2 regions of the Paenibacillus sp. FSL R5-0914 genome follow, and region 2 is predicted to be linked to the other one. Evidence: a T-box and tRNA genes for the amino acid it is inferred to sense, from the RefSeq annotation. Region 2 holds a T-box; the other holds one or more tRNA genes.

Region 1 (16,278 bases), 150 kb from region 2:
TGCAACCGGGAATGAAGCCGAGATCGATATTTCTAGCAAAAATGGTAATTTAGAGATTGATGGAGCCAGATCAAAGCTGCATGCAGAATCCTTGAATGGCATCATTGATGTTCGTTCGCATGAAGTCGGAGGAGACTGGGACATTTATAGTGCAGTTGGCGATATTCAATTGTATTTGCCGCAGTTAGGGAACTATAAGTTGAATGGCTCAAGTGGATATGGCGATATTATTTCAGATTTACCTACCTTAACCATTGATAAGAAGAAGATATCTGGTGAAGTGGGCACAGGTGAGTTCAAGATTCAGGTTGAGGGAAACAGCAACTTAAATGTGAGAGGTTATTGAAAAAAGTAATTTTTCTTATATAATAATGAATATAATGTATCGACTTCGTTGACAAGATTGAAAACCCAGTCTTACAATTATAAGAAATATTTCTTTTATTTTTAAATTTAAAAGGCGGTGACAGTCATGGGGAGTGGCGTACAACATGCATTGGAACAATTAAAAACAACAGGTGTCCGTATAACGCCCCAGCGTCATGCGATTCTTACGTATTTGATGGAAGCAATGAATCATCCTACAGCTGACGATATATATCGGGCATTAGAGCCTAAATTTCCGAGCATGAGCGTGGCAACCGTATATAATAATCTCAAGATGTTTATGGAAGCTGGCATGGTTCGTGAGTTGACCTATGGGGATAGCTCCAGCCGTTTTGATGCCAATGTGTCTGATCATTATCATGTTATATGTCAGAAATGCGGTAAGATTGAGGATTTCAGTTATCCTTCGCTTAGGGATGTAGAGCTGCATGCTGAGCAAGCTACAGGCTTTAAGATTACAGGATTGCGTATGGAGCTGCATGGATTTTGCAAAAGTTGTAGAGAGAAGCAGCATTAAGACTAGAATAGAACGGTATCAAGGCGATCTACCAAGTTATCACTAAACGTGCGAAATCCGAAAGCGGAGGACTCACGTTTTTATTTTTTTACAAATATAAGAACGACAACGTCATTTCTTCTTGAATATAACAATTTGTAGGATAAATGACTATTTTCTACTGGTTATACGAAACCAAGTGGATGTTATAATCGTAATGTTAGACTCTATTAAAAATCATATTATTATCTGGAGGATATATTTTGGACAGAAGACTGGGACAGAGGCGCGTCAAAAAGCGCGGAGGTTTTTTTAGACGTTTATTTGGACTTTTAATCATTGTAGCAGCAGCATATTGGGTAGTGTTTTATGTATTGCCAAATCGTCAGCACATAGATGTAGATTGGAAAGCTCAAGCGCACCCCATCTTTGTAAAAGGAGAGTATACAGGTTATTCTGCCTCGGGGACTGGGGATAGCATGTTATTACCATTACCATTGTTGCAAGAGTATGTGGATCCTTCCATTCGTTATGAAGAGAAGACGAAATCGGTCATCCTATCAACGGATAGTGAGCTCCTTTACATGCAGGAGGATAAAACCGATGCTAGTCTGAATAATCGTCCGCTGCAGCTGCGGTTAGCGCCTGAAGTAAAGGAAAAAGTGACCTACCTTCCTGCGGATGTATTAGAAGATCTATATGGGTTTGAAATACAGGAGGATACGAATACCGGAGCAATACTACTAATGACGGCAGGAGAGTCTGTCTCGCTAGGAAAAGTTAAAGGTGAAAAAGGCGACAAGTCAGTAGCTCTACGAAATGAGGCATCCATCCACGCACCTATAGTTGCGGATATGTCTCCTGGGGCAGTCGTGAATATTTGGAATGAAGAAAATAAGGACTGGCTGTTTGTACAATTAAGCAGCGGGTATGCAGGTTATGCCAAGGCAAGTGACATTGTTCGGGATGGTCAAAAGACAGTGGAACCGAAAAAATCCACGCCAACACGCGCTGAACGTAACTGGAAAGGGAAGTCAGTGAATTTGTATTGGGAGGCTGTTTACCAACGCAAACCTAACCCAGAAACCTTCGGTGAGCTACCAGGCGTTAACGTGGCTAGCCCAACCTGGTTTAGTATTATAGATGGTGATGGCAATGTGCGCAGTCAGGCCGACAGTGCGTATGTGCAGTGGGCGCATGGGCGCGGGTTAGAGGTATGGGGGTTGCTTAGCAATAGCTTCGATCCAGACATGACTACTGAGGCATTGTCCAGCTATGAGAAACGGATGAATGCAATCGTACAGATCTTAGAATATTCGGATTTATACAATTTGGATGGAATTAATATCGATTTTGAGAATGTGTATACGAAAGACGGAGAGAATGTCACTCAATTTATGAGAGAGCTAAAACCGATGGCTCAGGCTAAGAATCTAATCGTCTCCATAGACGTGACACCTAAATCCAATAGCGAGATGTGGTCAGCATTCCTTGATCGTAAGGCTCTTGGGACATTAGTCGATTATCTAATCGTGATGGCTTATGATGAACATTGGGCAGCTAGCCCTATCGCGGGCTCTGTTGCCTCCTTACCTTGGGTAGAGAATTCAATAAGCCGGATCATAGAGGAAGACAATGTGCCGCCTGAGAAGGTGATTTTGGGGATCCCATTGTACACCCGCATCTGGACTGAGGCTCAAGTAGATGGCAAGACAAAGGTAAGCTCCAAATCCGTTAGTATGAATGCCGTTGAAAAAATTATCAAAGAGAAGAAGCTAACTCCTACATTTGATAAGGCTGCTGGGCAGAATTACGTAGAGTACAAGGAAGATGGCGCTCTTAAGAAAATATGGATAGAAGATAAGGTTAGCTTAAAATCAAGAGTTGAGCTTGCTAAGTCCATGGGGCTTGGAGGCATCGGATCATGGAATCGCAGTTTTAGCAATCCATCAGCATGGGAAGCATTACAAGAGATTCATAAGTAATCATAATTTCATTTATAACAAACAAAGAGGCTCCCATATCGGGGGCCTCTTTGTTGTATTAACAAATATTTGAGTGCATTTTAACTAGTTAGTAATGAGCCTCTGTAAGGTGTGTTTAGTGGTTTAGTTGCTGATGCTCAAGCTGATCTGCAGTAATAGTAGCCTCAGCCCGATCCATAGTAAGAATGGTGTGGCAGAACATACAGCGGTCTGTTTTACCGAGCATCTTGGTCAGCTTGTGACACTCAGGGCACTCTAGCTGAACTGCACTCGTTGAGAGCATGCCAGCCCAGAAATAGATCGCAAGACTTGCCATCATGGAAATTAAACCGATTACAAGTCCGATTCCAGCGAATACTTTCCCAGTCGATCCCCAGAATACGATGCCTGCTGTACCCAAAACCATAAGTCCCATTCCGAGCATTGTGAGCAGTAATCCCCATGTGCGAAAAGCGTTGATCTTAGCCGTTTTAAACTTCATGAGTGTTTGCTCCTAACTAAATATAGTTGGGTTGTCCAGAAGGAACTGTCTTTCATATGTAGAATAATTATTATAACTGAATTATAACTGACTGGACGCAAATTCGCCAAATTTAATGGAGGGAAGCATGGAATTATCCAATGTAACTTTGTTGAGTGGAGAAACGTTTGAAGAAAATGTTTTAGGAGCTGTCGCTTTGCGGCAGAAAGGGAGTACTCCTTTTCAAAGCGCGCTACTTCACGATTTTGATATGGTTGTGTTAGTTTTACATGAGGAACAGGATTTAGAACATATTGTTCGCCACACCATTGCCGGTGACACACGGACCCAGTCAGTCCATATTGGCCTTTCCGCTTTGGAGCGGGCTGTCATGGCGGGAGATAATAACGAGCTCCTTACTAGTTTGATGATTGGGGAAGTGATCTGGGATCCCAAAGGAATACTAGGGGATATGCGCCGGGAGATTTTACAATTTGAAGGGCCTCTTAAGGAACGAGTTGAGTTCATGGAGTTTGCACGATTCTTGCATTTGTATGTGAAATCTAAACGGTATATAGAAGCTGGCTACATTATGGATGCATATAACTGTGTATTGATGGCTCTATATCATTGGGCAAGAATAGAAGTGAGTGAATCTGGTTCATTTCCAGAGCCGGCTGTTTGGGAGCAGGTTAAAAGTATGAACACTTCGGTCCATAAACTATATGAGGAACTAACCATCAGCACGGAGACCTTAGAGCAAAGAGTAGAGCTTGTTCTTCTAGCATGTGAATTTGGGATCATGTCCAAAATGACGGATTGTTGTGCATTGCTTTTCAATATTCTGAATAGTCGTAAGGAAGCGTGGAGTATAAAAGAATTACTACAGCATTCTGGCCTGTGTCAATTAGAGGCTGAGTTGCCCCTAGTTTTACGAAAGCTTGTTTCTCGTTCGCTAATCCGTGAGATTACTTTATGGGCTGACGGTCATGGGGGAGAGGGTCATGCGATCCGATATACCTTATAGAGAAGAAATTAGATGCAGGATTTGCCGGTAATCTATAGATAAAATAAGTTGGGATAGGGAGAGGCTGAGCACTCTCTTTTTTGTTTGCCCGCTATTATGATGCGCTCATATTTATTCTAATAAATTTATGGTTGACTCTTTCCTAGTTCATGTGTTAAATTATAACTCGTCCCTCTGACACAGAGATGTGCTTTCGAAAACATTCGAAAGACAACCGAAAAAAGAAATTAAAAAAAAGGTTGACTAAAACGAGGGCGCTGTGATATATTATAAAGGTCGCTGCTGAACAACACAACGACGAAATAAACAGCTTGATCTTTGAAAACTGAACAACGAGTGAGTGGGAAATCACGAAAGTGAAATCCAAAATTAGAGAATTAATTTTCTCGTCAGATGTTTCAAAATGAGCATATCGCTCTTTTCAATACTAATTGGAGAGTTTGATCCTGGCTCAGGACGAACGCTGGCGGCGTGCCTAATACATGCAAGTCGAGCGGAGTTATTTTGAAAGCTTGCTTTCAAAATAACTTAGCGGCGGACGGGTGAGTAACACGTAGGCAACCTGCCCCTTAGACTGGGATAACTACCGGAAACGGTAGCTAATACCGGATAATTTCTTTTTTCTCCTGAAGAAAGAATGAAAGACGGAGCAATCTGTCACTGAGGGATGGGCCTGCGGCGCATTAGCTAGTTGGTGGGGTAACGGCCCACCAAGGCGACGATGCGTAGCCGACCTGAGAGGGTGAACGGCCACACTGGGACTGAGACACGGCCCAGACTCCTACGGGAGGCAGCAGTAGGGAATCTTCCGCAATGGACGAAAGTCTGACGGAGCAACGCCGCGTGAGTGATGAAGGTTTTCGGATCGTAAAGCTCTGTTGCCAGGGAAGAACGTCCGGTAGAGTAACTGCTATCGGAGTGACGGTACCTGAGAAGAAAGCCCCGGCTAACTACGTGCCAGCAGCCGCGGTAATACGTAGGGGGCAAGCGTTGTCCGGAATTATTGGGCGTAAAGCGCGCGCAGGCGGTCATTTAAGTCTGGTGTTTAAACCTTGGGCTCAACCTGAGGTCGCACTGGAAACTGGGTGACTTGAGTACAGAAGAGGAAAGTGGAATTCCACGTGTAGCGGTGAAATGCGTAGATATGTGGAGGAACACCAGTGGCGAAGGCGACTTTCTGGGCTGTAACTGACGCTGAGGCGCGAAAGCGTGGGGAGCAAACAGGATTAGATACCCTGGTAGTCCACGCCGTAAACGATGAGTGCTAGGTGTTAGGGGTTTCGATACCCTTGGTGCCGAAGTTAACACAGTAAGCACTCCGCCTGGGGAGTACGGTCGCAAGACTGAAACTCAAAGGAATTGACGGGGACCCGCACAAGCAGTGGAGTATGTGGTTTAATTCGAAGCAACGCGAAGAACCTTACCAGGTCTTGACATCCCTCTGAATCCACTAGAGATAGTGGCGGCCTTCGGGACAGAGGAGACAGGTGGTGCATGGTTGTCGTCAGCTCGTGTCGTGAGATGTTGGGTTAAGTCCCGCAACGAGCGCAACCCTTAACTTTAGTTGCCAGCAAGTAATGTTGGGCACTCTAGAGTGACTGCCGGTGACAAACCGGAGGAAGGTGGGGATGACGTCAAATCATCATGCCCCTTATGACCTGGGCTACACACGTACTACAATGGCCGGTACAACGGGAAGCGAAACCGCGAGGTGAAGCCAATCCCATCAAAGCCGGTCTCAGTTCGGATTGCAGGCTGCAACTCGCCTGCATGAAGTCGGAATTGCTAGTAATCGCGGATCAGCATGCCGCGGTGAATACGTTCCCGGGTCTTGTACACACCGCCCGTCACACCACGAGAGTTTACAACACCCGAAGTCGGTGGGGTAACCCGCAAGGGAGCCAGCCGCCGAAGGTGGGGTAGATGATTGGGGTGAAGTCGTAACAAGGTAGCCGTATCGGAAGGTGCGGCTGGATCACCTCCTTTCTATGGAGAATCGTCTTCTGCAATGAAGACATTCAAATCGGAAGTTAAACTTCCAAAATCTCAGGTTTAGGCCTGTTACTCACTCGTTGCTCAGTTTTGAGAGTTTAAGCTCTCAAGTAAGACTTGATCCTTGAAAACTGGATACCGAAACGAATTTGCGTTTTAGAACATCTTTTAGCAACTTGTGCAAACAAGTAAATGTTATTAGTGAGATTTTTCTTAGGAAAAATCAAGGTTAAGCTAATAAGAGCACACGGAGGATGCCTAGGCGCCAGGAGCCGACGAAGGACGTGGCGAACAACGAAACTGCCTCGGGGAGCTGTAAGCAAGCTTTGATCCGGGGGTGTCCGAATGGGGAAACCCAGCTGTGGTAATTCGCAGTTACTCATCTCTGAACACATAGGAGATGTAGAGGCAGACCAGGGGAACTGAAACATCTAAGTACCCTGAGGAAGAGAAAACAATAGTGATTCCGTCAGTAGCGGCGAGCGAACGCGGAACAGCCTAAACCTAAGAGCTTGCTCTTAGGGGTTGTGGGACGTCTCACATGGAGTTACAAAGGAATATGGTAGGTGAAGAGGTCTGGAAAGGCCCGCGATAGAGGTAAAAGCCCTGTAACCTAAACTGTGTTCTCTCCGAGACGGATCCCGAGTAGTGCGGGGCACGTGAAACCCCGTATGAATCCAGCAGGACCATCTGCTAAGGCTAAATACTACCTGGCGACCGATAGTGAAACAGTACCGTGAGGGAAAGGTGAAAAGCACCCCGGAAGGGGAGTGAAATAGAACCTGAAACCGTGTGCTTACAAAAAGTCAGAGCCCTATTAATGGGTGATGGCGTGCCTTTTGTAGAATGAACCGGCGAGTTACGTTTAACATGCAAGGTTAAGTCGAGAAGACGGAGCCGCAGCGAAAGCGAGTCTGAATAGGGCGATTTAGTATGTGGACGTAGACCCGAAACCGTGTGATCTACCCCTGTCCAGGGTGAAGGTGCGGTAACACGCACTGGAGGCCCGAACCCACGCATGTTGAAAAATGCGGGGATGAGGTGGGGGTAGCGGAGAAATTCCAATCGAACTCGGAGATAGCTGGTTCTCCCCGAAATAGCTTTAGGGCTAGCCTCGGTATAAGAGTAGTGGAGGTAGAGCACTGATTGGGTGCGGGGTCCGCAAGGATTACCAAGCTCAGTCAAACTCCGAATGCCATATACTTATTGCCGGGAGTCAGACAGTGAGTGCTAAGATCCATTGTCAAAAGGGAAACAGCCCAGACCATCAGCTAAGGTCCCCAAGTGTGTGTTAAGTGGGAAAGGATGTGGAGTTGCACAGACAACCAGGATGTTGGCTTAGAAGCAGCCACCATTGAAAGAGTGCGTAATAGCTCACTGGTCGAGTGACTCTGCGCCGAAAATGTAACGGGGCTAAACACACCACCGAAGCTATGGCTAGATACGTATGTATCTGGGGTAGGGGAGCGTTGTATGTGGGTTGAAGGTGTACCGTAAGGAGCGCTGGACAGCATACAAGTGAGAATGCCGGTATGAGTAACGAAAAGATCAGTGAGAATCTGATCCGCCGAAAGCCCAAGGTTTCCTGAGGAAGGCTCGTCCGCTCAGGGTAAGTCGGGACCTAAGGCGAGGCCGAAAGGCGTAGTCGAAGGACAACAGTTTGAAATTACTGTACCACCGTAATCCGCTATGAGCGATGGGGTGACGCAGGAGGGTAGTGACGCGGACTGATGGATATGTCCGTCTAAGCAGTGAGGCTGATGTGTAGGCAAATCCGCACATCGTTAAGGCTGGGCTGTGATGGGGAGCGAAAATTACAGTAGCGAAGGTCATGATCTCACACTGCCAAGAAAAGCCTCTAGCCAGGAGAAGGTGCCCGTACCGCAAACCGACACAGGTAGGCGAGAAGAGAATTCTAAGGCGCGCGGAAGAACTCTCGTTAAGGAACTCGGCAAAATGACCCCGTAACTTCGGGAGAAGGGGTGCCCCGGTAGTGTGAATAGCACGAGGGGGCCGCAGTGAAAAGGCCCAAGCGACTGTTTAGCAAAAACACAGGTCTGTGCGAAGCCGCAAGGCGAAGTATACGGGCTGACGCCTGCCCGGTGCTGGAAGGTTAAGGGGAGTGGTTAGGGGTAACCCGAAGCTATGAACCGAAGCCCCAGTAAACGGCGGCCGTAACTATAACGGTCCTAAGGTAGCGAAATTCCTTGTCAGGTAAATTCTGACCCGCACGAATGGCGTAACGACTTGGGCGCTGTCTCAACGAGAGATCCGGTGAAATTTTAATACCTGTGAAGATGCAGGTTACCCGCGACAAGACGGAAAGACCCCATGGAGCTTTACTGCAGCTTGATATTGAATTTGGGTACGATCTGTACAGGATAGGTGGGAGCCGTAGAAATCGGAGCGCAAGCTTCGGTGGAGGCGCCGTTGGGATACCACCCTGATCGTATCTAGGTTCTAACCTAGTACCCTAATCGGGTACGGGGACCGTGTCAGGCGGGCAGTTTGACTGGGGCGGTCGCCTCCTAAAGAGTAACGGAGGCGTTCCAAGGTTCCCTCAGAATGGTTGGAAATCATTCGAAGAGTGCAAAGGCATAAGGGAGCTTGACTGCGAGACCTACAAGTCGAGCAGGGACGAAAGTCGGACTTAGTGATCCGGTGGTACCGCATGGAAGGGCCATCGCTCAACGGATAAAAGCTACCCTGGGGATAACAGGCTTATCTCCCCCAAGAGTCCACATCGACGGGGAGGTTTGGCACCTCGATGTCGGCTCATCGCATCCTGGGGCTGAAGTAGGTCCCAAGGGTTGGGCTGTTCGCCCATTAAAGCGGTACGCGAGCTGGGTTCAGAACGTCGTGAGACAGTTCGGTCCCTATCTGTCGTGGGCGCAGGAAATTTGAGAGGAGCTGTCCTTAGTACGAGAGGACCGGGATGGACGTACCGCTGGTGCACCAGTTGTTTCGCCAGAAGCATGGCTGGGTAGCTACGTACGGACGGGATAAGCGCTGAAAGCATCTAAGCGTGAAGCCCCCCTCAAGATGAGATTTCCCAATTAGTAAGACCCCTTGAAGACGACGAGGTAGATAGGTTGGAGGTGGAAGTGCAGTAATGCATGGAGCTGACCAATACTAATCGGTCGAGGGCTTATCCTATACTTAAAACGCAAATTCAATTCGGATTCAGTTTTCAGGCATCAAGCCTGGTATGAATATTCCCTGATAGCTCAGTTGGTAGAGCACTCGACTGTTAATCGAGTTGTCACAGGTTCGAGTCCTGTTCGGGGAGCCATATGGAGAGGTGTCCGAGTTTGGCCGAAGGAGCACGATTGGAAATCGTGTAGGCGCCACAAGCGTCTCGAGGGTTCGAATCCCTCTCTCTCCGCCACAAATTTTACTTAGTATGGCCCGTTGGTCAAGGGGTTAAGACACCTCCCTTTCACGGAGGTAACATGGGTTCGAATCCCATACGGGTCACCAAATTTTCACTTGATTTTACATAGTGGACTTTGGTACAATAACAATTGTTGTTTACGGAGGCTTAGCTCAGCTGGGAGAGCATCTGCCTTACAAGCAGAGGGTCGGGGGTTCGATCCCCTCAGCCTCCACCATATTCATTTAAGAACGACGCGGGGTGGAGCAGCCCGGTAGCTCGTCGGGCTCATAACCCGAAGGCCGCAGGTTCAAATCCTGCCCCCGCAACCAATTTTCATCAAGTAATTATATCTTTTGGAACCGTGGTGTAGTTGGCCTAACATGCCTGCCTGTCACGCAGGAGATCGCGAGTTCGAATCTCGTCGGTTCCGCCATTTTCTTGGCTCGATAGCTCAGTCGGTAGAGCAGAGGACTGAAAATCCTCGTGTCGGCGGTTCGAATCCGTCTCGAGCCACCATATAGTATACAACTTAATATGCCGGTGTAGCTCAATTGGTAGAGCAACTGACTTGTAATCAGTAGGTTGGGGGTTCAAGTCCTCTCGCCGGCACCATCTTTGGGGGATTAGCGAAGTGGCCAAACGCATCAGACTGTAAATCTGCTCACGTACGTGTTCGGTGGTTCGAATCCATCATCCCCCACCATTTTTTTAGGGGCATAGTTTAAAGGTAGAACAACGGTCTCCAAAACCGTTGGTGTGGGTTCAATTCCTGCTGCCCCTGCCAATCTTTATCTAAAGTCTTTCTCTAAAGTTTAATATGGCGGTCGTGGCGAAGGGGTTAACGCACCGGTTTGTGGATCCGGCATTCGTGGGTTCAAGTCCCATCGGTCGCCCCATTTACTTTAAGAAGAACAGCAACAATATTAGTTTAATATGGCGATTGTGGCGAAGTGGTTAACGCACCGGATTGTGGTTCCGGCATTCGTGGGTTCGAGACCCATCAGTCGCCCCTTTTATTTTAAAATGTTATTGGGGATTAGCCAAGCGGTAAGGCAACGGACTTTGACTCCGTCACGCATAGGTTCAAATCCTATATCCCCAGCCATTTTATGCGGACGTGGCTCAGCGGTAGAGCATCGCCTTGCCAAGGCGAGGGTCGCGGGTTCGATTCCCGTCGTCCGCTCCAAAGTTTTCATATGGCGCCATAGCCAAGTGGTAAGGCAAAGCTCTGCAAAAGCTTTATCCCCAGTTCAAATCTGGGTGGCGCCTCCATTAAGTTCATATGTGCCGGCGTGGCGGAATGGCAGACGCGCTCGACTCAAAATCGAGAGGGAAACCGTGGAGGTTCGAGTCCTCTCGCCGGTATATCAAAAAGGTTTGTAAAGTTGCTTATACAAGCAACTTTACAAACCTTTTTTCTTTGTCTTTGAGCTTTTATTCTTAAGCCGTTGAATTAGAGGCGTCTCTAATCAACGGCCTTTTTGTGTGGAATGTTGTTTTATTGACTGCTTAGTCGGAATGCTCGTGGGGTGAGACCAATTTCACGTTTAAACATATTGCAGAATTGGGCGTCATTCACAAACCCAGCAGCAGCTGATACTTCAGAGATATGCATTTGGGTATGTTGCAAGAGAGACTTTGCATAATCCAGACGTTTCAATAGTAGATAGCGCAGAGGTGAAGAACCGAATCGCTCTTTAAATAAATGGCGGAAACGATCATAGCTGTATCCAGACATCTCTGAAAGTGTTGCGACCGATAGCTTATGGCGGTAATGCTCATTCATATAGTTTAGAACATATTGGACTCTGTCTTCCGTTGGTGATTGAAACCCAGAGGCGCTAAGAAGCCGTATCAGATGAACAGTGATTTCGCTCATTTGAAGGTTCAATAGTTCAGAGAATCCATCTTGTTTGCGCGTAAACTCTGCTTTCATTCGAAGCAAGATCTGTAGAACAGTATGGTCTTTATCATCTTCATATACGCCTTGCAAATTCTCCATATTTGGGTGATTTGAATGGAAGCCTACAAATAGTATAGTAGCATCCTCGCGATGATTCTCGTCATGTTTATGATTGGGTGGTATCAGCGCGAATGAAGAAGAACGAAAATGATAACTTCGCGAACCTACATTGGTAGTTCCTAATCCGTTTAAATAATAGACTAGTTCATAACATTCATGCTGGTGTGGTGGAATATAGGTATTAACCTCATGTGCTGCATTTACAATATATAGAACACGATCCATGATGAGCCTCCAATAATTATGTTTTAGCCGAATCGCACAAAATTATGACCGAAATCATATAATTATTTTCATTAATATTTGATATGATCGTATCAAGAAATCCGAAGATTAGCAACCTGACTGGCCATCTCGTTCGGAAATTAGTCGGATTATTCGTAAAAATTATAATTTTCTCTCTTTTTTTGAGTGTATTCGTTAAAATCATTAAATTTTTGACAATGTTACATGAAAAATGAGAGTTTCCATCTAAATCGTGAAATATACAACGGACTAAGAAGGAGAATCTCTCAAATTACTAACCAACTATAAATAGGGGGAATAGAAAAATGAATAAGAAAGTTCTTTCTTTGTTGTTACTAGTAGTAATGGTAATGGTCACAGCCTGTGGAAATAATACGTCGAGTAATGGATCTTCCGCGAATGCAGGATCTAACGCAGCTGAAGGTGGAGAAACAGGTTCAGGGGATAAACTCAAAGTTGTACTTCTGATTCCAGGAACGCTTGGAGATAAATCTTTCTTTGACTCTGCGAATAGCGGTTTGCAAAAGGTTAAGGATGAGCTGGGTGCAGAAACAAAAGTTGTAGAAATGGGTGTCGATAAAACGAAATGGGAGCCTACGTTTAACGATATCGCCGCTGAGGACTGGGATGTTATTATTTCTGGCGGATCGGAAATTACAGAGATGTTTAATGCAACGGCTGAATTATATCCTGACAAAAAGTTCATTAACTATGATACCGATATAGATGAAGCACCAGAGAATATGTACAACATGTCTTATGCAACAAATGAAGTATCTTTTCTAGCAGGTGCTGTAGCGGCGCTAGCTACACAATCGGATATGGAAAATGCTAATCCTGAGAATGTGATCGGTTTTGTAGGCGGCATGGACATTCCAGGAATTAACGCTTTCTTGGTAGGCTACATTCAGGGCGCTCAATATGTTGATCCTGATGTGAAGGTCGCAGTATCATATGCTGGTGATTTCGTTAACCCGGCTAAAGGCAAGGAGCTTTCGCTGATTCAATATAACTCCGGTGTGGACGTTATTTTTAACGTGGCTGGGGGCACAGGTCTTGGAATCTTTGACGCAGCTAAGGAGAAGAAGAAATATGCTATCGGTGTAGACTCCGATCAGGCGATGTTGCTTAACGATACAGATAGCGAAAAAGCAAACTTGATCGTTACTTCTTCTATTAAAAAGATTGATAGTGCTATTCTGGGTGCCGTGAAGAGATTACAAGACGGTACACTTGAGATGGGTAAACGTGATGTGTTGAGCTTTGTAGATGATGGTGTAGGCATTGCAGAGAATGAAATCTATAAAAATATCTTTCCTGCCGATCTTCAGGCTAAAGTTGAAGAAGTGAAGCAAAAGCTGATCAATAAAGAAATTACAGTAGATAACGCGATGGGAATGGAAACCTCTGAAGTAGAAGCCATTCGTAACGCAGTTAAGCCTTAAGTATAGCTATAAAGTGATAAACCTACAGTTGGAGATTCTTCTTTTAGAAGAATTCCAGCTGTATATTTTTGCAGACCTCCAAGTCGAAAGGCGTTGAGACCTATGAACAAAGCTCTGCTGGAAATGCGGGGAATTACCAAGGTGTATCCCAATGGTGTCGTTGCAAATAAAGACGTGCATTTTTCTTTACGTGAGGGAGAAATTCATGCGATTGCGGGCGAGAACGGCGCTGGTAAATCAACTTTAATGAAGATCATGTTCGGCATGGAAGAGCCTAGTGAAGGTGAAATCTTTATCAAGGGTGAAAAAGTGAAGCTGCAATCTGCTCAGGATGCCATTGATAGAGGGATTGGTATGGTTCACCAGCATTTTATGCTGGTCCCTTCTTTTACAGTAGCAGAGAACATGGTGCTGGGCATGGAACCTCGTAAGGGCGTCGGCATCAATTATGCAGAAGCTGTACGCATGACCGAAGAGACTGCGAAGAAATACAATCTGGCAGTGGATCCAAAAGCAAAAGTGGAGGATCTCACGGTTGGTATGAAGCAAAAGGTTGAAATTCTGAAGGCGCTGCTGCGTGGTGCAAAAATCCTCGTTCTGGATGAGCCGACCGCAGTGTTGACCCCACAGGAAACAGAGGAATTGTTCCGGGAGCTTAAGCAGTTAAGAGAGCAGGGTCATACGATTGTTTTTATTTCACACAAGTTGAAAGAAGTTAAAGCGATCTGTGACAGAATTACGATCATGCGTAGTGGACGTAGTGAAGGTGTCTTCCAAACGAAGGACGTTACGGAGCAAGAAATCTCACGCCTTATGGTGGGCAGAGACGTCGTGTTGAAATATGACAAGGAGATTCTGTCTATTGGGGAACCGGTACTCACTGTGCAGGGCTTAGGTGTAAATGATGCACACGGCAAAGCGTTGCTAACAGATATCAACTTTGCAGTACGCGGGGGACAAATTATCGGGATTGCTGGTGTAGAAGGGAATGGGCAGACACAGCTCATTGAGGCTCTTACGGGTAGCCTAAGAGGGGTCTCAAGCCAAGGCTCTGTGCTAGTGAAGGGAAAAGATATTCGTGAATCGGATATTTTAGATATTCGTAAGCTAGGCGTTTCCTATATCCCAGAGGATCGGATGCATCAAGGGATAGCCAGTGATGCGAGCATAGCGGATAATCTGCTGTCCACTCAGTATCGTACAAAAGCTATGAATAAAGGTCCCTTTTTAAATGGATCACGAATTGCCAAGCTTGCAGTATCACTTGTAGAAGAATTTAAAGTCCGCTGTTCGGGACCTTCTCAGCCAATAGGTATGTTATCAGGTGGTAACATGCAGAAGGTTGTCGTAGCTAGAGAGTGTTCTACAGAACCGCAACTGCTAATTGCAGAGCAGCCGACAAGGGGCGTGGATATAGGCGCGGCGCAGTTCATACATCAAAAGCTGTTGGAGCTGCGCTCAGACGATTGCGCTATTTTGCTAGTGTCAGCAGACTTAAATGAGATCTTGGAGATCAGCGATAGTCTACTAGTGATGTATGAAGGAAAGATTGTTGCCTTTTTCGAGGAGCCTTCCAAGGTTAGTGAAGAAGAATTAGGGCTTTATATGCTAGGGATTCATCGACAGGACGAGGAGCAAATCAGGAGGGCCGTAAATCATGTTTAAAGTAAAATATTTTGAATACATTCGAACATCGGCAGTAATCGTAATTGCACTCGCTATTGCTTTTCTGATCATCTCATTGGTCAGCAATCAGCCGGTGAAGACGATTGGGATATTCCTATTTGAGCCGCTATCCAGTAAAGGTCATATCGGTAATGTGATTGAGATGGCCATTCCGCTCATGTTCACTGGGCTAGCAGTTTCCTTGTTGTTCCGGGCAAATATGTTCAATTTGGGAGCTGAAGGGATTTTCTATTTCTCCGGTGTCGTAACTTCCGTGTTGGCTATTCATTTAACGCTGGATGGGTGGCTTCATCCGATCGTAGCTATTGCTGCGGGTTCTATTGTTGGTGCGTTGCTCTCGGCAATACCCGGGATCCTCAAAGCCAAATGGAATGCTAATGAGCTGGTTACATCCTTGATGTTCAATAATATTTTGTTTGGAGTAGGTTTATATCTACTGAACTATCACTTACGTGATGCAAAAGCATTTGCCAATGTATCCTACAAATTCGAGAAAACGGCACTGCTGAGTAAAATGGTACCTGGCACCCGTATTCATACCGGACTTATTATCGTTATCGTGCTTATTATTGCAGCGCATTTATTCCTATACAAGACTAAATGGGGATATGAGCTGCGAATGACAGGCATCAACCGGAACTTTGCACGTTATTCAGGCATGAAGACCGCGAAGGTTATTATACTGGTTCACTTGATTGCTGGTTTTATCGCGGGAATGGGTGGTTCCGTAGAAGTGCTAGGGATGTACAATCGATTCCAATGGACATCGTTACCAGGTTATGGCTTAGATGGTGCTCTTGTAGCGATGTTAGCCAAGAATAATCCGCTATCCGTAATCGGCGCTGCATTGTTCCTTGCATATATCCGGATCGGAGCCGACATGATGGCACGTCTATCGGATGTACCTTCAGAGATGATTTCTATTATACAGGCGATTATCATTCTTCTGATTTCGGCTGAGCAATTTCTGAAGTTCTGGAAAAATCGGATGCTCTTGAAGGAGGCGAAGGAAGCGTGAACAGCTTGTTTGATGTAATTTTTACGACTGACTTTGCGTTTTCTGTTCTTCGAGTGACGACACCGATTCTATTCGCCGCTTTGGGAGCGTTAATCTCTAATAGGGCTGGCATCATCAACATTGGTATGGAAGGCATC
Region 2 (16,278 bases):
AGCAAGGATAAGCGTGCCTTTTACGAAAGACTCTTTCTTGGACAAACCATTTCCCCTTCTTCACTGTTAAAATTAAAACCGGACGACCCATATAAAAAAGAGGACGACCATAATAATTTGTAGCACAATTTTGACAACAGTACTACTAAACAACCCAAGTATTGATCCTACACTTACTTTGGCAGCTTTAGCTGGTGAAGAACCTACGATCAATTCTCCTATAAAGGCACCCAGAAACGGACCAATAATAAGTCCAAAGGCTGGGATTACAAAAGGACCAATGATTAGCCCAATCGTACTCCCGATAATCGATGAACGTGAGCCGCCAAATTTCTTAACGCCCCACGCCCCTACAACGTAATCAGCAATAAATAAAACTACAACGATCAGCGTTTGAATGATCCAGAACCAGACACCAAAAGGCTCGAAAGAAAAGAACCAGCCATATACGAAAAAGGCAAGATAAATCGCAAGCGCACCCGGCAGTATAGGGTACACAGCCCCCGCTAGCCCTACGGCAAATAAAGCAATAATAAGAATCCAACCCAGGATCGTCAACACTTAACCTCCTAATAGCAAATATGCTCTATGGATTCACTTCGCAATAGCTTCATTAAAAATATATTTTTGAATGACTTCTGCAATTCCATCATTATTATTAGAAGCCACCACAACGTCAGCCTCTTCTTTAACCGTCTCCTGAGCGTTGCCCATGGCAACCCCAAGCCCTGACTGCTGAATCGCTGCAAGGTCATTGAGGCTGTCACCAACCGCTATAACTTGGGACATGTCTAGTCCTAGCAGCTTACAGACTTCCATGATTCCGGCTGCTTTATTCACTCCTAGAGGGTTAATCTCCAGGTTATGTGGAGAGGAGTTCGTAATCTCCAATCCACCCATATCTTGAAGACGAAGCAGCAGTTTATGACGAAGCTCATCATCTTCGGTGTGATAACCGAATTTAAGCCATTCTCTGCCCGTTACATCCCCATCCCAGTTATCCTGTTTGTGGACTTTTTCCGTAGAATAGGCCCAGAACCAGATGTCATCTTCTTTAGCAAGTTCATACATTTGTTGTACCAGCATAGGATCCATCAATGATCGCCGATAAATTTCATGTGGTGCTCGCCATATCTCACTACCGTTCACAGTAATCATAGGTGTTTCTAGTCCAAGCTGCTCAGCATATGGAAATGCACTTGTAAAAGCTCGGCCTGTCGACAGACAGACATGAACGCCTGCGTCGACCGCCTTTTGAAGCCATTTCACCGTTGTAGGTGTAATAATCTGTTCATCATTCAGTAGGGTTCCATCCATATCCAAAGCAAGCAGGCGGTATTTGGCAGTCATTGCCACCCCTCCATTCTTTTATGCTCTCAATAGAGCAGCTGTTTATTTTTTAATCATTATTCACCTTAGAGTCAAAGTTACTGAGTACCTGTAGTCGTTCCTTCATTCGCAGGATCATTTGTATTATTACCTGACTGTAGACTCTTCTTCGGAACGCCATCAAGTCCATATTCCCAATCATAAGCATCAAAAATTTTACGTGCGACCGGCGCAGCACTCTGGGAACCAAAGCCCCCTTCTGGAATGACTACGGCTACTGCCAGCTTAGGGTTATTTCGTGGGGCATAAGCAATAAATACACCGTTATCGCGAATTTGACCCTTTGCCACTTGTTGAGATGTTCCCGTCTTACGAGCAAAATCATAAGGGAAATCAGAAAAAGCACTAACTTCACTTCGCATACCCTGTTGAATTTCTTTCCAGTAGGATTTATCGAAGGCTGTTACTTCATCTATTACCTCACGACCGAACTCCTTGACTACTTTTCCGTCAGCATCTGTAATCTTGCTAACTAGCTGAGGTTTGATCCGCTGTCCTTCATTAGCAAGTGTAGCTACGTATTGGGCAAGCTGCAACACCGTATAACTACCTTGTTGGCCGAAAGAAGCATATACAAGTGCCGCTTGGGCGCTACCCGCAGCCTCTATATTGGTATAGTTAATCTGTCCTAAGAATTCATTTGGCAGACCACTTCCCGTGGATACACCAAGTCCAAACTCTTTCATATACTTATCCCAGACATCTACGCCTTTGCTTTTGTATTTGTCATACAATCGTTTACCGATCATGTCCACCATGAACGCATTCGACGATTTCTCAATCGCTCTTGCAGGGTCCATAGAACCGTACACATGTCCTCCGGAGTTTCTTACCTTAGTTTCATGACCTGTTTTACCAAAAGTCGCGAAACCTCTATCCGGATAGTAGGTTGAGGTTGTAAAGAGACCTTCATTCAGACCCACGAGTACGCTCAAAGGTTTAATTGTTGAACCTAGTAGCAGTACAGACCTAAGTCCATTACCTGACGTCCCTGAAGAAATCGGATTAATGGTACCGTTCTGGTAGTTATCCATGATACTGTTCCAGACATCAGTGGATAAGGATCCCGATGTCCAAATATTCGTATCGTAGTCCGGCATACTTGCCATACTGACGATATTCCCCGTATCGACTTCCATCGCTACAGCGTAACCAGTTAAAGCATTAGGATGCGTTTTACCCTGTACAGTATTGGAATGCAGCCACTTAATCTGATCCATAATCGCCTGCTCTGTCTTCATCTGAATGTTCTTATTAATAGTTGTCCAGACGTCATTGCCTTTGACAGGAGGGACTACACGTTCGACTTTCTCTGCCATGTTCTGTGGATTGACAGAGATTTCCTGATAGCCGTTTTGTCCCCGAAGCTCTCTCTGATACTGCAGCTCCAGGCCGTCAAATCCGACAAACTCGTCGTCCTTGTAAGTTAGCCCTGGCTCCGGATTGTTCTTCATAGCATTTAAGATATTCTTATAAATATTAAGGCTGTTTGCTGATTTAAAAGGCTTGATATAACCTATCGTCTGTACGGCAACCGTATCTTTATCGTAATGACGAATGCTTTCCTCGACAATTTCAAGGCCTGGGTATTCTCCCTTATGTTCCATGAAATAGGCTACTTCCTGAGTAGTCAGATCAGCCTTAATTCGCCGTGCCATAAAGCCAAGTGATTTTCGGAAATATAAATCCAGTGCGTCAATAACATCTTCTTCTGTCATCTTTTCAGCTTTTGGATCACCATATTTATTGAAATCAGTTACCAGCTTGGCTGCCAATGCATCTGACTTGGCTTTAGCTTCTGGAGTTAGGGTAGTTTTACCGGTATTTTTATCTGTTTGCTTAGCGGTATACTCCTTATTGAGCGTAATATACAGCGATTGAACCGGCGTAGAGTACGCCAACTTCTCACCTTCAGCAGCATAAATTACACCTCTCATGGATGCAAGAGGTACATTTTTGGTATCTCTGCTTGTCTCCACTTCAGTTAAAGTTGGTCCTTCCACGAATTGCAACACAGCCAGGCGTATAATAATTACGCAAAATATAACAAACGTGCTAAAGAAAAACACGTTGAGTCGCAGGCCTATGGAACTTTTACTGTTGGTCTCATCTGGAGGTGAGGCCTGCTTACGAAAAAAACTCACAGTTTATTTCTCTCCTTTTTCTCTAATTATTTTTGAACGGGGTCTGACGCAGGAGCAACATTCTTTTTTGGCACACCATCGAGCCCATACTCCCAATCATAGGCGTCAAAAATTTTACGAGCCACCGGAGCAGCGCTGTTGGAGCCAAAGCCCCCTTCTGGTATAACAACCGCTACGGCCAGCTTCGGATTTTCTCGCGGAGCAAAGGCAATAAATACCCCATTATCGCGGTTTATATTTTTTCTGTCTGTTTTTTCAGATGTACCTGTCTTACGTGCAAAATCATAAGGAAAATCATCAAAAGCACTAACTTTACTGCTCATCCCCTGTTTGATCTCTTTCCAGTAGGATTTGTCAAACGTTACTGTATTAAGCACTTCTCTTTTAAATTCCTTAACCAGCTTACCTTGTGCATCCGTGATCTTACTAACAAGTTGAGGCTTAATACGCACCCCTTCATTAGCAAGAGTAGAAGCATACTGGGCAAGCTGCAATGTAGTATAACTGCCCTGTTGGCCAAAAGAAGCATAGATAAGTGCGGCCTGCGAGCTGCCTGCGGCCTTAAGATCAGTATAGTTAATCTGGCCCGGTGATTCACCTGGGAGACCACTTTTCGTTGATACACCCAGCCCGAATTTTTTCATATAATTGTCCCAGACCTCTATGCCTTTATCCCCCGGATATTTCTTGTAAAGCTGCTTACCCACCATATCAATCATAAATACGTTAGAAGATTCTCTAATGGCTTTAGCTGGATCTAGTGGACCATATACGTGACCCGATGAATTTCTTACGGATGATTTATTATCCTTACCGAAATAAGTAATGCCCACATCTGAATAGGTTGTTGAGGTATTAAAAAAACCTTCCTTTAAACCAATTAACACACTTAATGGTTTGATCGTAGATCCCATAAACACAAGTGAACTAAAATCATGCCCTGATCTACCCGATGAATTTGAAGTAATCGTACCGTTTAGATGATTATTCATAATTTTATTCCAGACAGGTGTTGGTAAGGAGTCTTTGGTCCATACATTTGAATCGTAATCCGGCATGCTTGCCATGGCGACAATATTTCCAGTCTCCACTTCCATTGCTACCGCGTATCCGGTTAAAGCATCTGGATGCGTCTCACCTTGAACAGCATTGGTATGCAGCCATTTAATCTGATCCAATATGGCCTGTTCTGTCTTCATCTGAATCTTCTTATTAATGGTCATCCAAATATTATTACCTTTTACAGGAGCAACGTTCTGTTCAACCTTCTCAGCCATATTCTGAGGAGTCACCGAAATGACCTGATAACCATTTTCTCCTCGTAGCTCTCGTTGATACTGCATTTCCAGACCATCAAACCCCACATATTCTTCTGCTTTATACATAAGTCCAGGGAGAGAATCTTTTTTCATTTCACTACGGACATTCTTATACATCGCTATATCTTCAGTCGATTTAAACGGCTTTCCAAAGCCGACTGTCTGTACCGCTACCGTATCTTTATCGTAGTGACGAACACTCTCCTCCACGATCGTTAGCCCCGGATAATTGTCTTTATGCTCCATGAAATAGGCTATTTCCTCTGGAATTAATCCAGTCTTGATCCGTCGCGGCACATAACCTAAATACTTTTTGAAATCTAAATCTAATAAATCCAAGATATCTTGCTGCGTCAGCTTCGGTGCATTCGAATCTCCATATTTAGCAAAATCAGCCGCAAGCCTTGCCGCAAGCATATCGGAGTTATTCTTCGCCTTTTCCGTAAGTGAGGTCTCACCCGTTACTTTATCTGTCGTTCTAGCTGTATAATCTTTAGTTAATGTAAGGTAAAGCGACTCCGTAGGTGTTGAATAGGCAATCTGCTCTCCTTCGGCAGCAAAAATAATCCCACGCATCGCTGCGAGCGGAACAATTTTCGTTTCCCGGCTCGTTTCTTCTTCACTCAACAGAGCTCCCTCAGTAAACTGTAAACCTGCAAGACGTACGATAATAATACAAAAAATAAAAAAAGTGCCAAAGAAAAAAATATTCAGTCTCAAGCCTACAGAATTTCTTGAAGATATCCCGTCCTTAGGCGGGAGCTGCTTACCAAACAAACTCACCAGCTTTCTCCCCTTCTACAAGCATAAACGCCTTGACCGTCCTTATAAGGAAGGTAAGTGTTTAAGCGAGAAATATAAGACATAAAGTATAGTGCTTATACTTTCTTATATTTTAAAAAAATGTCTGACAACCCTTTGCCTGAGACATTACTCTTATGATGAAGGTGAGTTCTTAGCTGCTTATTGTGAGCATGCCCTCGCATTTAAGTTAGAACTGACGTTACTTGAGTTTATTGTACCACACCCCAGGAGTTCAGCGCCCTCACTCAGAGGGCGTTCTCCCTAATATGCGTTTCATCAAAATCCTTCGGATTGAACCAATCTCCACTGCTAGCCCAAGTCGGATCCAGCGGAATCCAAGCTTGCCGATCACTTATATATACTTCATTCCAAGCATGTGCACCATATCCGCCACGCCCATCATAACCCTGACCTGTTACAACCCGTACCTGCAAGCCCTGTGAACGAGCCATCACAGCGTACAGTCGGGCATAGTCTATACACACCCCTTGCCGAGTGTCGAATGTATCCTGTGGTGTCTGTTCATGCCAGACCCTGTTTTGCAAATAATTGTCAGCCTTAGCATAATCGTAAGTCACGCGTGTACCTACCCAATCATAGAGAAGTCTCGCTTTTTTCTCTTCTTCTTGTGCTTGTCCAACAATGTCTTCTGCTGCTCCTATAATATCCTGAGGAATTTCATGATCGATAACCTCATATTTTCTGCGAAGGATATCATTCATCTCTGCTGCAACGGTCTTTGTCAGAATAGGAAGTTTCTTCTGCACAGTCTCACCAACAATAGGTTCAAATACAGCAGCAGCGCTCTGACTATAGATTGGAGAGGACTCCACATAACGACTAAATCCACTCTCCGGATTTAATCCAACACAGATGAAAAGAGCGAGAACAATTACCAGACTACGCATTAAGCCGATAATTAATCCAACCATTGCTCCTCCCATACGGCTTACCTGCGTAATCTTTCTGTCTTTAAACTTCTTAGTACGCCGCAATTGTGGAAAAGGAAGCAACATGGATAACAGTCCTAAGAGCATACGAATTAACAGATAAGAAATCAGGAGTAACAATAGAAATCGAACTAGCGGTGATTCTGATAACACAGACACCGCCGTATAATAAATTTGCTGCCACTGTGTAAGCTTCGTATCAGGAAGACTAATACCCAATGCCCAAGTCTCTACATAGGGATTGAGGTAGGCCGCAGCTGGGATAGCTAATACCAAAGATGCTATAGTAAATAATCCTGTTCCCAGCAGCCCAAATAATCTTCCGGTAGCGCTTGAGAAACCTCTGCTCCAGCCTTGCAATAGAGAGAAGACTACAACCAGCAGGAGGGCGATGGAGATGATATTAGCATCACTCACACTAGTCATCCATCCGTTTATCATATCCGCTCTCTCCTTTCAGTCGCGTGCTTGCTCGCTTGTTATATTTTTGAGTCCAAGCCTGTTATTGATGTTTTCGGGCTTCCTCTATAAATGTTTTTGTCGTATCTGTAACACTCCACTTTCCAAGACTCACACCACGGAAAGTAACCTCTACTTTATCTTCACCCGCTGCGCCCTTCACTTCAATATTCGGCGTTGTAATCGTAAAGGTCCCGTCTCCATTTGAAGTGTACTTCGCATCCTGCGCTTCTTTAAGCATAACCTCTTGCGCTTCCTTCTTCAGCGTGCTTACCGTTCCATCTGCCACCTTATTCACAGCGTTACCAATTTGGTCCATTGTAACACCACTATAGATGAACAAACCTACAACGATCACAATGACAATCGCCCATTTCAGAACGGTTTTAACCAAATTAACAACCGCAAACAGCAGGACAAGCGCAATTACAATAACTAGCCAATTTTCCCTTATAAACTGTGACCATACCTCTGGATCCATCAATCTCACAACACCCCTATCGCCTAGTTTCGTCCCAAGGATTCTCTCTTCCCATAGACATAACGCCAATATTAATTATTATACATGAATACCCATCATAATTCATGGTTCCACCCTCCGTAAAAGGTATACCTACTAGCGGAATTAAAAAAGCGGTATAAGCCCTCTCTGTCCCACGTAAAGTACAAGTAGTGCTTAAGAATTGGTTCTTCATTATTACGCCGTCCTGCATTCACTTGTGCTGTAGGTGGCTCTCGGAGGTGTTTCCCTGTGAAAACTGCGCTGTGGCTATACTTATTTCTCTTTTTGGCGTTCTTCGATTTACATGCTCAGTATCCCGTCCTTACGCCCTTTGCCATCTCTCTTGGTGCGGGACCCACCTTTATTGGCTGGATGATGGGCATGTACTCGTTGACCCACCTTCCCGGCAATCTGCTTGCAGGCGTACTCGTCGATCGTAATGGCTCCCGCCGCTACATCGTCTTCAGCCTTGTCGCAGCGGGAGCTATCCTACTGCTGCAAGCTCATGTACAGCTTCCATGGCATCTGCTAATGCTAAGAGCAGCAAGTGGATTCGTGCTCGCTTTCCTCTCTCCAGCCTGTATGACGTTACTCGCTTCTTTGTCATCGGATGCCACAGAGCAGGGTAAATATATGTCCGGACATGGTATCGTTCATACGTTAGCTTCAGTTGTATCGCCTGCTGCAGGAGCTTTTATCGTAGCAAAAGCCGGCTACTCTGGCACCTTCACCACACTTGGATGGCTCCTTATCGCAACAGGAATCATGGCTTTTTTTAGTGTACCTGCGCCTTCGAGACATATATTAAAGCCGCTAAGCTCAGCGCCATCAGCATTAAAAGTTCCAGATAAACCTTCTATACCAACGAAAGATGATGAACTGGTATCCAAACGGTATTACCTTTTACCTTTTTTCGTTTCCTGTTCACAAGGCGTTCTCTTTTTCGAGCTCCCACTATCTCAAACAGGGAGCAACAGTATTCTTTCCACTGGTATACTACTGTCACTCCTCAGTTTAGGTGCTTTGGTAACGCTCAGCATGCTCTTCCTGAACCGTCTTTCTCCGGGGGGAAGAATAGCAGCGGCATTACTGGGAATGGCCATCAGCTTCTTTGCACTCGCTTCATTTCACAGGATTCCGACTGCTGCGATTCTTTTTATGCTCGGCGCAGCCAAAGGAGTGTTGTTTCCTGCAATGGCATCACTCTTTATTAGTCTCGGTGGCCCTGGGCGAATGGGTCGGACTTTCTCCATGCAGTCGATAGCCATGTCACTTGGTGCATTCGCTGGGCCCGTGGCTGCTGGACAGCTAAGGTCCTTCGTTTCTCCTTACTTCATAGCCTTTCTACTACTAATGGTAGCATTGCTTCTTCTTCCACCTAAAAACACTGGTAAACTATCGAACCTCACTTCCAAATGGAACGGGCGAGCCGCATGATTCTTTGCTTTTACGACATTTCCCGGGGAATGAAGACTTTCTTGCAGAAACAGTTGTTAAAAATGACGATCCTTCGGTAAACTATAATGAGCCTGAAGCTTAGACCCATTCCCGGAGGTGATTGTCAGCTAATGTCCATAACGATTATTGTCGAAGGTAAGAACGATCGCAGCAGATTACGGCGCGTGCTGGTACCGGAAGTAGAAATCCTATGTACCTTTGGTACATTAAATACACTAAAATTAGAATCCCTCCGGCAACAAGTAGGAGATGGAGAAGTATACCTTTATTTGGATAACGATAGCTCTGGCAAAAAAATACGCAGTGTGCTCCGGGATGCCTTCCCTGATGCCGATCATATTTATACTCGTCGCGGATATGCTGGTGTGGAAGGTACGCCTGATGAATACAACATCACTCAGCTCGAAAAAGCCGGATTAGAAGATTTCATCATCTACCCTGAACCACTTCCATTTTAGCTGAAACAAGTATAAGGATAATGTATAGCATGAAACTTATACTATCGTATATTTAAAAAAACGCCTTTTTCGTTATCCGCTCAATAAAGAGGGATTCGAAAAAGGCGTTTTTAATGTTTGATATTCTATTCCCGAGCCAATTTCGTCAGCTGATCGGCAAGAAATTCAGGAGTTACGTTCTCCGTATCTCCTGCGTCATACAATGCACGAAGTTGATTGTCTCGGTCAACTAACGCTATACGGTTGGCATGTACGAAATTTTCTTTGGAATTCCCTGCGATTAGTACTTTAAAAGAATCCGTCGCTAACTTACGAACTTCTTCCTGATCCCCCCGCAAGAAATACCATCCATCATAATTCGCCTGAAACCGGTCTGCAAAAGCCTTAATAGCTTCCCGAGTATCATTCTTCGGATCAAAAGAGATAGAGACAAAACCCGTATCTTTACCAAAACTGCCATCCTCGACCAGAATCTTCTGTGTCTGAGATAACAAAAACGTAGTTATAGGACATACATCCGGACACTGTGTAAAAAAGAAGTATACCAGCCGTGCTTTACCTTGTGTATCAGCCAGAGTAACCTGGTCTCCATTCACATTTTCAAGAGAAAAGTCCTGCACTTCTCCGATTACTGGCAATTTTTCTTTTCCTAAATTCAAAGAGTTAATTGCCAGATAACCAGCCATAATCAAAGCAAGTATTAGCAGAAGCCAAGTCCATTTATAACGCTTAAAGGTTTGCACGGACACGTATACCCTCCCTCTTCTTAACCGTGAATCGTATTCAATACAAGTACGATCAAACTAACTGTCAGGTAGTTAATGGAGAAGAGGAAATTCTTCTTCGCCCAGACTTCATCATCTTTAGCCTTAAAGCCCATCAAGGTCAATACTAACCAAGCCAAGGACAACGCTGATGAAATGATTAGAAAAAATATGCCTGCGTAATCATAGGCGTACATTAACACTGGAATAGGCAGCAAAAGGGCTACATAAGGAATCATCTGAAACTTCGTACGTCGCGTTCCTTTAACTACAGGTAGTAATGGAAATCCTGCCGCTCTATATTCTTCTTTACGTCTAATGCCCAACGCCCAGAAGTGAGGGGGTTGCCATAGAAACAACATGGCAAAGATCAGCCAAGCGCCTAGATCAACCGTTCCTGAAACCGCAACATAACCAATTACCGGGGGCATTGCTCCAGAAATCGCACCTACGGAGGTGCTCCATGTTGATGTCCGCTTCAACCAAAGCGTGTATACTACTACGTAAACGAACATGCCAACAATTCCAAACAGACCGGCAAGCATACCTGAAAAAGCAAACAGCACGATCAAACCTGCAATACCAAGCCCAATGGCGTATAATAATACAGTGTTTGGTTTCAGTCGTCCTGTAGGAAGCCCCCGTTCACGGGTTCTTTCCATCTTCATGTCCAGATCCCGGTCGAAATAGTTATTAAAAACGCAGGCTGAAGCCATAACCAGCATTGTACCGAGCAGAGTCAGAACTAATCTGCCGTAATGAACATCCCAACCCGAGGCCAGCCAATATCCCGCAAAGGCCGCAATAAGGTTAGATCGGATAATACCGGGTTTTGTTACTGCAATGAAATCACGCCAGCTAGCACCTTCCGGTGGAGATTTTGCAGACATGGCTGCAGAGTCGGAAGAAGCTTGAAATGTTATATGATTGTCCACACCTAATGATCCTCCTTCTAAACGAACATGTAACGTTCTAACCGAAGTTTTTTTAACTTCGCTGTTAACTTTATCATAACAAACCCGTGAAGACTTTGACAGTCATGGAACAGTAAGTTCATGAATTCGACAATTACGTGACAATATTTATTTTGTATTTATTTCAATCCCCTTAATAACCAGAGCTGTATTTGGGTAATTATTAAATAGAGAACTTCCGAACAACAAAGGAGAACTGACCAATGGATACTGCTACACATTTAGTTATGGGCCTAGGCTTAGCTGGGCTTTCCTTCGTTGATCCCATCGTTGCTTCTGATCCGAAACTGGCCGGGGCTGTTATGCTGGCAACAGTGCTCGCCTCTCAGGCTCCTGATGCCGATACTGCGCTTCGACTGAAGGACAATGCAATGTATATTCGAAATCACCGAGGAATCACACATTCCCTACCCTTTCTAATTCTGTGGCCCGCGCTGATTTCCTTCGTGTTAGGGCCCTTATTTGGTTTTACTGATTTCCAAGCTCTAAGCCATATTGCGCTCTGGAGCTTCATTGGTGTAGGTGTTCACGTATTTTCTGATCTATTTAATACCTATGGCACTCAGGCTGCACGTCCATTCACGGAGAAATGGATTGCATGGAACATCATCCACATTTTTGATCCATTTATATTTGGTAGCCATATCGCAGCCATCCTTCTCTGGATCACCGGTATCGTTCCACCGCAACCTTTATTTATTACGCTGTATGCCTGTACTATTCTTTATTATATTTGGAGAACCGTCGTTCACGCACGTCTCACGCGTAATATTAAGCTTAAGGATTTACATCATAGTGCCGGCGAACGTTATATTGTAATCCCTACAATTTCACTAAAGCGCTGGAACGTAGTAAAAGTGAAAAAAGATGGTAGCTATGATGTTGGGCAGTTAGTCAATAACCGACTGGAATGGTTCAAACATGCTGTATGCTCGACTCATCCCGCTGTGGAGATATCCAAGTCGCACCCTGATATTCAGTCCTTTCTATACTTCACCTCTTATGCAGTAGCCGAAGTCGAGGAACTTCCTTCAGGATATATGGTTCGCTGGGGGGACGTACGTTATTTACATCGCAAACAATACCCATTTGTGGCTGTATTAGTGATGGACAATCAATATCGACCTTTAAATACTTATGTAGGTTGGCTTAGCAGCGAGAAGCTCGACAAACGATTTTCCATTGACCCTGGTTCTTTACGATGAAACTGTAGACTTACGCAGAGATCTATTCTATAATCACAAAAAATCCCGGAGTATTATCATCATACTCCGGGATTCATTTTAGCAGACATAGAAAGGAAGGCTCTCTTAATGGGTAAAGGACTTTCACTTTGGTTCGCTTGTTCTTCTATTCTTATTCTTACTGCCGCTTCAATCGCGATCAGTTATAGCTTTTGGTTGGCACTTCTGCTCGGATTTCTCTGTGTTATGAATATTGGCTGGGGATTTATCCTCAAGGCCAAGATCAGACGCAAACAGGAAAGCCTAAGCGTTGATTAGATTAACGAGCTGGCAGAAATCCCATTCGCTCTTTAACTCCATTCAGCGTCTCTGTTGCAACAATGCGCGCACGATCAGCACCTTCTGCAAGAATATCTGTGATCGCACCCGAGCTACGAATTTCATTATATCTTTGTTGTAAAGGCTCAAGCGTAGTTACAACCACTTCAGCAAGATCTTTCTTAAAGCCGCCATACATTTGCCCTTCATAACGATCGGCAATTTGCCCCAGTGTCATTCCAGAACATTCGGAATAAATACTCATCAAATTACTGATCTCTGGCTTATTAGCTGGATCAAAAATTACTTCACGTCCTGAATCAGTCGTTGCACGGCTGATTTTTTTACGGATTACGTCCGGTGAATCTAACAGAGCAATGTAGCTGCCTGCGTTAGCACTGCTCTTGCTCATTTTTTTGGTGCCATCATCCAGAGACATAATACGTGCACCCACCTCTGGAATGTACGGCTCCGGAATGGTAAAGAATTCGCCAAAACGATTATTGAAGCGGCCAGCTAAATCACGAGTCAGCTCCAAATGTTGTTTCTGATCTTCTCCAACTGGCACAAGATCCGCATTATAAACAAGAATATCTGCTGCCATCAAGGAAGGATAGACGAATAAACCAGCGCCAACAGAATCTTTACCTGATGATTTATCTTTAAACTGGGTCATACGCTCCAGCTCGCCCATTGCTGTAAGTGTCGTCATGATCCAGCCCAGTTCAGCGTGTTGTGGCACGTGCGACTGCATATAGACATTAGAACGTGCAGGATCAATTCCTGCTGCAATAAAGAGGGCCGCTACGGACTCTGACTGCTCACGAAGTGCCGCAGGATCTTGTGCTACAGTGATTGCATGCATATCGACAACCATAAAGAAACATTGATGATCATCTTGCAGCTTCACAAAATTTTTCAGTGCTCCAATGTAGTTCCCCAGTGTAAGTGAACCGCTTGGCTGAATGCCTGACATTACTTTTTTCATAATATAGACCTCCGTTTGATGTCATTTCTAAGTTTCCGAGAACGCAAAAAAAGCCCCATCCGCAAGGGACGTGAGACCGTGGTGCCACCCTTATTCGCTGCTTAATCTTGTTTAGACAAGAAGAAAACAGCCTTAGTCTTCCGTTAACGGGGAAGATCCGGCCGGTCTACTAGGGCATTTAGCTCCCGTTCAAGCTCGGCGCTCAGGGGTCCATTCATCAGGTTTGTCCTACCGGTTCGCATCAACCACCGGCTTTCTGAAGGTGCAATACCTGCCTACTTGTCCCCGTCATCACATTATCATCATGAATTAATGCCTTCATCATAGAACCATAAAGAGAAGTTGTCAAATCACTTAACCACTACCGTATAAATCTGTTATGATAAGGTTATCCATGTTCTATTCGATTACAGTTACGATAAAGGAGCATATCTCATGAAACAGGTGACCAAAGGGCAGTGGGGCGGTTATGATACTTATATTTTGCACAGCCGTGAACTGGAAGTCACGCTTTTGCCGCGACTAGGAAATAACGTGATTTCATTGTTTGATGTCAAGAAACAACGGGAAATTCTACGGCGGCCTGATGAAAGCGATCAAGCTTTCTTTATGCAAAAACCTTACCATTTTGGCATGCCGCTATTAATTCCACCCGGAAGAATTCGCAAGGGCCAATTTCAGTTCGAGGGTACAAGTTATCAATTTGACCAGAATACCGCTAATGACAATCATATTCATGGTCTACACCGAACTCAGGCTTGGTGTGTCAGCGATATTGAAGAAGATGAGGATGGTTGCGCGGTCACTACTGAATTCCGAACGGAAGATGATCCTCACTGGATGGAGCAATTCCCTATCCCACTTAAATTCGAAATGACGTTTAGGCTTCAGGAAGCCCGATTTACCCAAACTTTAAAGGTTACAAATCTTGGAGATCATCGAATTCCTTTTGGGATCGGTTATCACACCTGGTTTATGATTGATGGAGAACCTGAGCGCTGGAATCTTAAGCTCCCAGTAAATAGTATTTATGAACTGAACGATGAATTGCTCCCTAGCGGCAATCTGATTCCACTTGGTGATCTGGAAGCCTTGAACACCGGAATGAACATGCAGGGAACTAATTTTGATACTGCTCTACGTATTGGAGAAAAACAGCCTGTAGAAGCCTTATTATTACGCGATGATGGTTATGGCCTTCGTTATACTGCTGACGAGAATCTATTCCGTCACTGGGTGCTATATACCAAAGGACCGGCTGATCAATTTCTGTGTATTGAGCCCTATACATGGCTCGCGAATGCACCGAATGTATCCGAGGATGCTTCCTTCACAGGTCTTTTAACGGTAGAACCCGGTCAGAGTCAGAATCTATCCACCGTGCTGGAAATGATCTATCCTGAGATTTAAAGCAGATATACATTATATCGGTCTTGCCTTGCGATTACGTAAGGGAAGACCGATTTTTTTGTGTAATCCCTAGTAATAAAGGATTTCTATCCTCACTTTTATTTCACTAATAATTACCATCCTTAAAACCTTTCGAAGTGATGCATGAATTAACCTCTTAGCGCTCATACTATCTTCACAACGGGCGAAGGAGGTGACACACATGGGTCAAGCAGGTCAAGGTCGTAGCAGCCGTTCCAATAACCTGGTCGTTCCTCAAGCAACTGCGGCATTGCAACAGTTGAAATATGAAGCAGCACAGGAGCTTGGAGTAACGATCCCAGCTGACGGTTATTACGGGAACTACACTTCTCGCGAAACTGGTTCTCTGGGCGGTTACATCACTAAACGTCTAGTACAACTGGCAGAACAACAACTGTCTGGTCGTCAGTAACAACGTTATCTTAAGTGTTTTATCCGGCTAGGGCGATATCAAGCATAAAGCCTAAAGTCGAGTAGCTTTCGAGCCCTCTCACACTTCTTTCTGAAGCTGTGGGAGGGTTTTTGATTTTCACAATTATTGAAATTTTATGTAAACAACGCTTAACCAAAAAACTGTTCGGAACTTTCAGCAAAGGCATTACGAGGTGATCGAATCATTAGATTCGCCATATTATAATTGGACTCCAATGTAGCATCTACAATCACCATTCCCTGTCTAATGGCGAATTCATAAGAAATCTCACCATGCGTCCAACGCCGCTTGTATTTCAGGCTTTCCAGTGCCATTAGTCGAAAAGAAGACTGTTGTCCATCTGTCATCCCTTCTTTTGCATCAGTGAATCCCCCGCTTCGCCCAAAAAGAGGATTATGTCGTATCCCGAATTTTCCGATCATGTTATTTCGTATTTGCACAAAAACCGTACCAGAAGTTAATCCCGATAATTCTTCCTGCAGCTCCTTAAACACCATATCCATCTGTCTCGCTAATGATAATTGTTCCGTCTTAAGCATTACTTCTCCTCCTAAAAGTTTTGTGAGCATAGCTTGATTTGAGTGCACTTCGCAGAACTGACTTCGTAAGCGCTTGCTTATTTTTGTGAGTTCAGCCAAGTGGGACTCTAGCGTGCCTTATATAAGGCTTAAGACTCATTATAGGTTACTAACAAATGGCAAAC

Evidence for each region. A T-box is a leader RNA that pairs with one kind of tRNA and senses whether it is charged. The one in region 2 lies ahead of trpS (tryptophan--tRNA ligase), so its partner is inferred to be a tRNA-Trp.
Region 1: it encodes a tRNA-Trp, which carries the amino acid that the T-box ahead of trpS (tryptophan--tRNA ligase) is inferred to sense. The anticodon was not compared.

What each region holds. Positions count from the first base shown of each region.
Region 1 is NZ_JBBORH010000001.1:1,827,576-1,843,853, forward strand. It holds gene MKX60_RS08070 (DUF4097 family beta strand repeat-containing protein) at 1-346, shown strand, start outside; gene MKX60_RS08075 (Fur family transcriptional regulator) at 473-904, shown strand; gene MKX60_RS08080 (glycosyl hydrolase family 18 protein) at 1,147-2,868, shown strand; gene MKX60_RS08085 (DUF2614 family zinc ribbon-containing protein) at 2,984-3,349, opposite strand; gene MKX60_RS08090 (nucleotidyltransferase-like protein) at 3,477-4,355, shown strand; rRNA gene MKX60_RS08095 (16S ribosomal RNA) at 4,784-6,341, shown strand; rRNA gene MKX60_RS08100 (23S ribosomal RNA) at 6,575-9,503, shown strand; tRNA gene MKX60_RS08105 (tRNA-Asn) at 9,564-9,639, shown strand; tRNA gene MKX60_RS08110 (tRNA-Ser) at 9,643-9,735, shown strand; tRNA gene MKX60_RS08115 (tRNA-Glu) at 9,753-9,827, shown strand; tRNA gene MKX60_RS08120 (tRNA-Val) at 9,883-9,958, shown strand; tRNA gene MKX60_RS08125 (tRNA-Met) at 9,976-10,052, shown strand; tRNA gene MKX60_RS08130 (tRNA-Asp) at 10,079-10,156, shown strand; tRNA gene MKX60_RS08135 (tRNA-Phe) at 10,164-10,239, shown strand; tRNA gene MKX60_RS08140 (tRNA-Thr) at 10,260-10,335, shown strand; tRNA gene MKX60_RS08145 (tRNA-Tyr) at 10,341-10,426, shown strand; tRNA gene MKX60_RS08150 (tRNA-Trp) at 10,434-10,507, shown strand; tRNA gene MKX60_RS08155 (tRNA-His) at 10,544-10,619, shown strand; tRNA gene MKX60_RS08160 (tRNA-His) at 10,660-10,732, shown strand; tRNA gene MKX60_RS08165 (tRNA-Gln) at 10,754-10,828, shown strand; tRNA gene MKX60_RS08170 (tRNA-Gly) at 10,835-10,909, shown strand; tRNA gene MKX60_RS08175 (tRNA-Cys) at 10,922-10,995, shown strand; tRNA gene MKX60_RS08180 (tRNA-Leu) at 11,010-11,088, shown strand; gene MKX60_RS08185 (AraC family transcriptional regulator) at 11,222-11,971, opposite strand; gene MKX60_RS08190 (BMP family ABC transporter substrate-binding protein) at 12,298-13,437, shown strand; gene MKX60_RS08195 (ABC transporter ATP-binding protein) at 13,540-15,102, shown strand; gene MKX60_RS08200 (ABC transporter permease) at 15,095-16,141, shown strand; gene MKX60_RS08205 (ABC transporter permease) at 16,138-16,278, shown strand, end outside.
Region 2 is NZ_JBBORH010000001.1:1,975,324-1,991,601, reverse strand. It holds gene MKX60_RS08775 (putative polysaccharide biosynthesis protein) at 1-45, opposite strand, end outside; gene MKX60_RS08770 (DUF456 domain-containing protein) at 73-558, opposite strand; gene MKX60_RS08765 (Cof-type HAD-IIB family hydrolase) at 595-1,350, opposite strand; gene MKX60_RS08760 (peptidoglycan D,D-transpeptidase FtsI family protein) at 1,428-3,533, opposite strand; gene MKX60_RS08755 (peptidoglycan D,D-transpeptidase FtsI family protein) at 3,560-5,635, opposite strand; gene MKX60_RS08750 (transglutaminase domain-containing protein) at 5,902-7,047, opposite strand; gene MKX60_RS08745 (hypothetical protein) at 7,109-7,546, opposite strand; gene MKX60_RS08740 (MFS transporter) at 7,817-9,004, shown strand; gene MKX60_RS08735 (DNA primase) at 9,136-9,483, shown strand; gene MKX60_RS08730 (SCO family protein) at 9,609-10,232, opposite strand; gene cyoE (heme o synthase) at 10,250-11,182, opposite strand; gene MKX60_RS08720 (metal-dependent hydrolase) at 11,425-12,426, shown strand; gene MKX60_RS08715 (hypothetical protein) at 12,535-12,723, shown strand; gene trpS (tryptophan--tRNA ligase) at 12,725-13,711, opposite strand; T-box leader at 13,773-14,012, opposite strand; gene MKX60_RS08705 (aldose 1-epimerase) at 14,147-15,121, shown strand; gene MKX60_RS08700 (alpha/beta-type small acid-soluble spore protein) at 15,324-15,554, shown strand; gene MKX60_RS08695 (O-methyltransferase) at 15,704-16,114, opposite strand.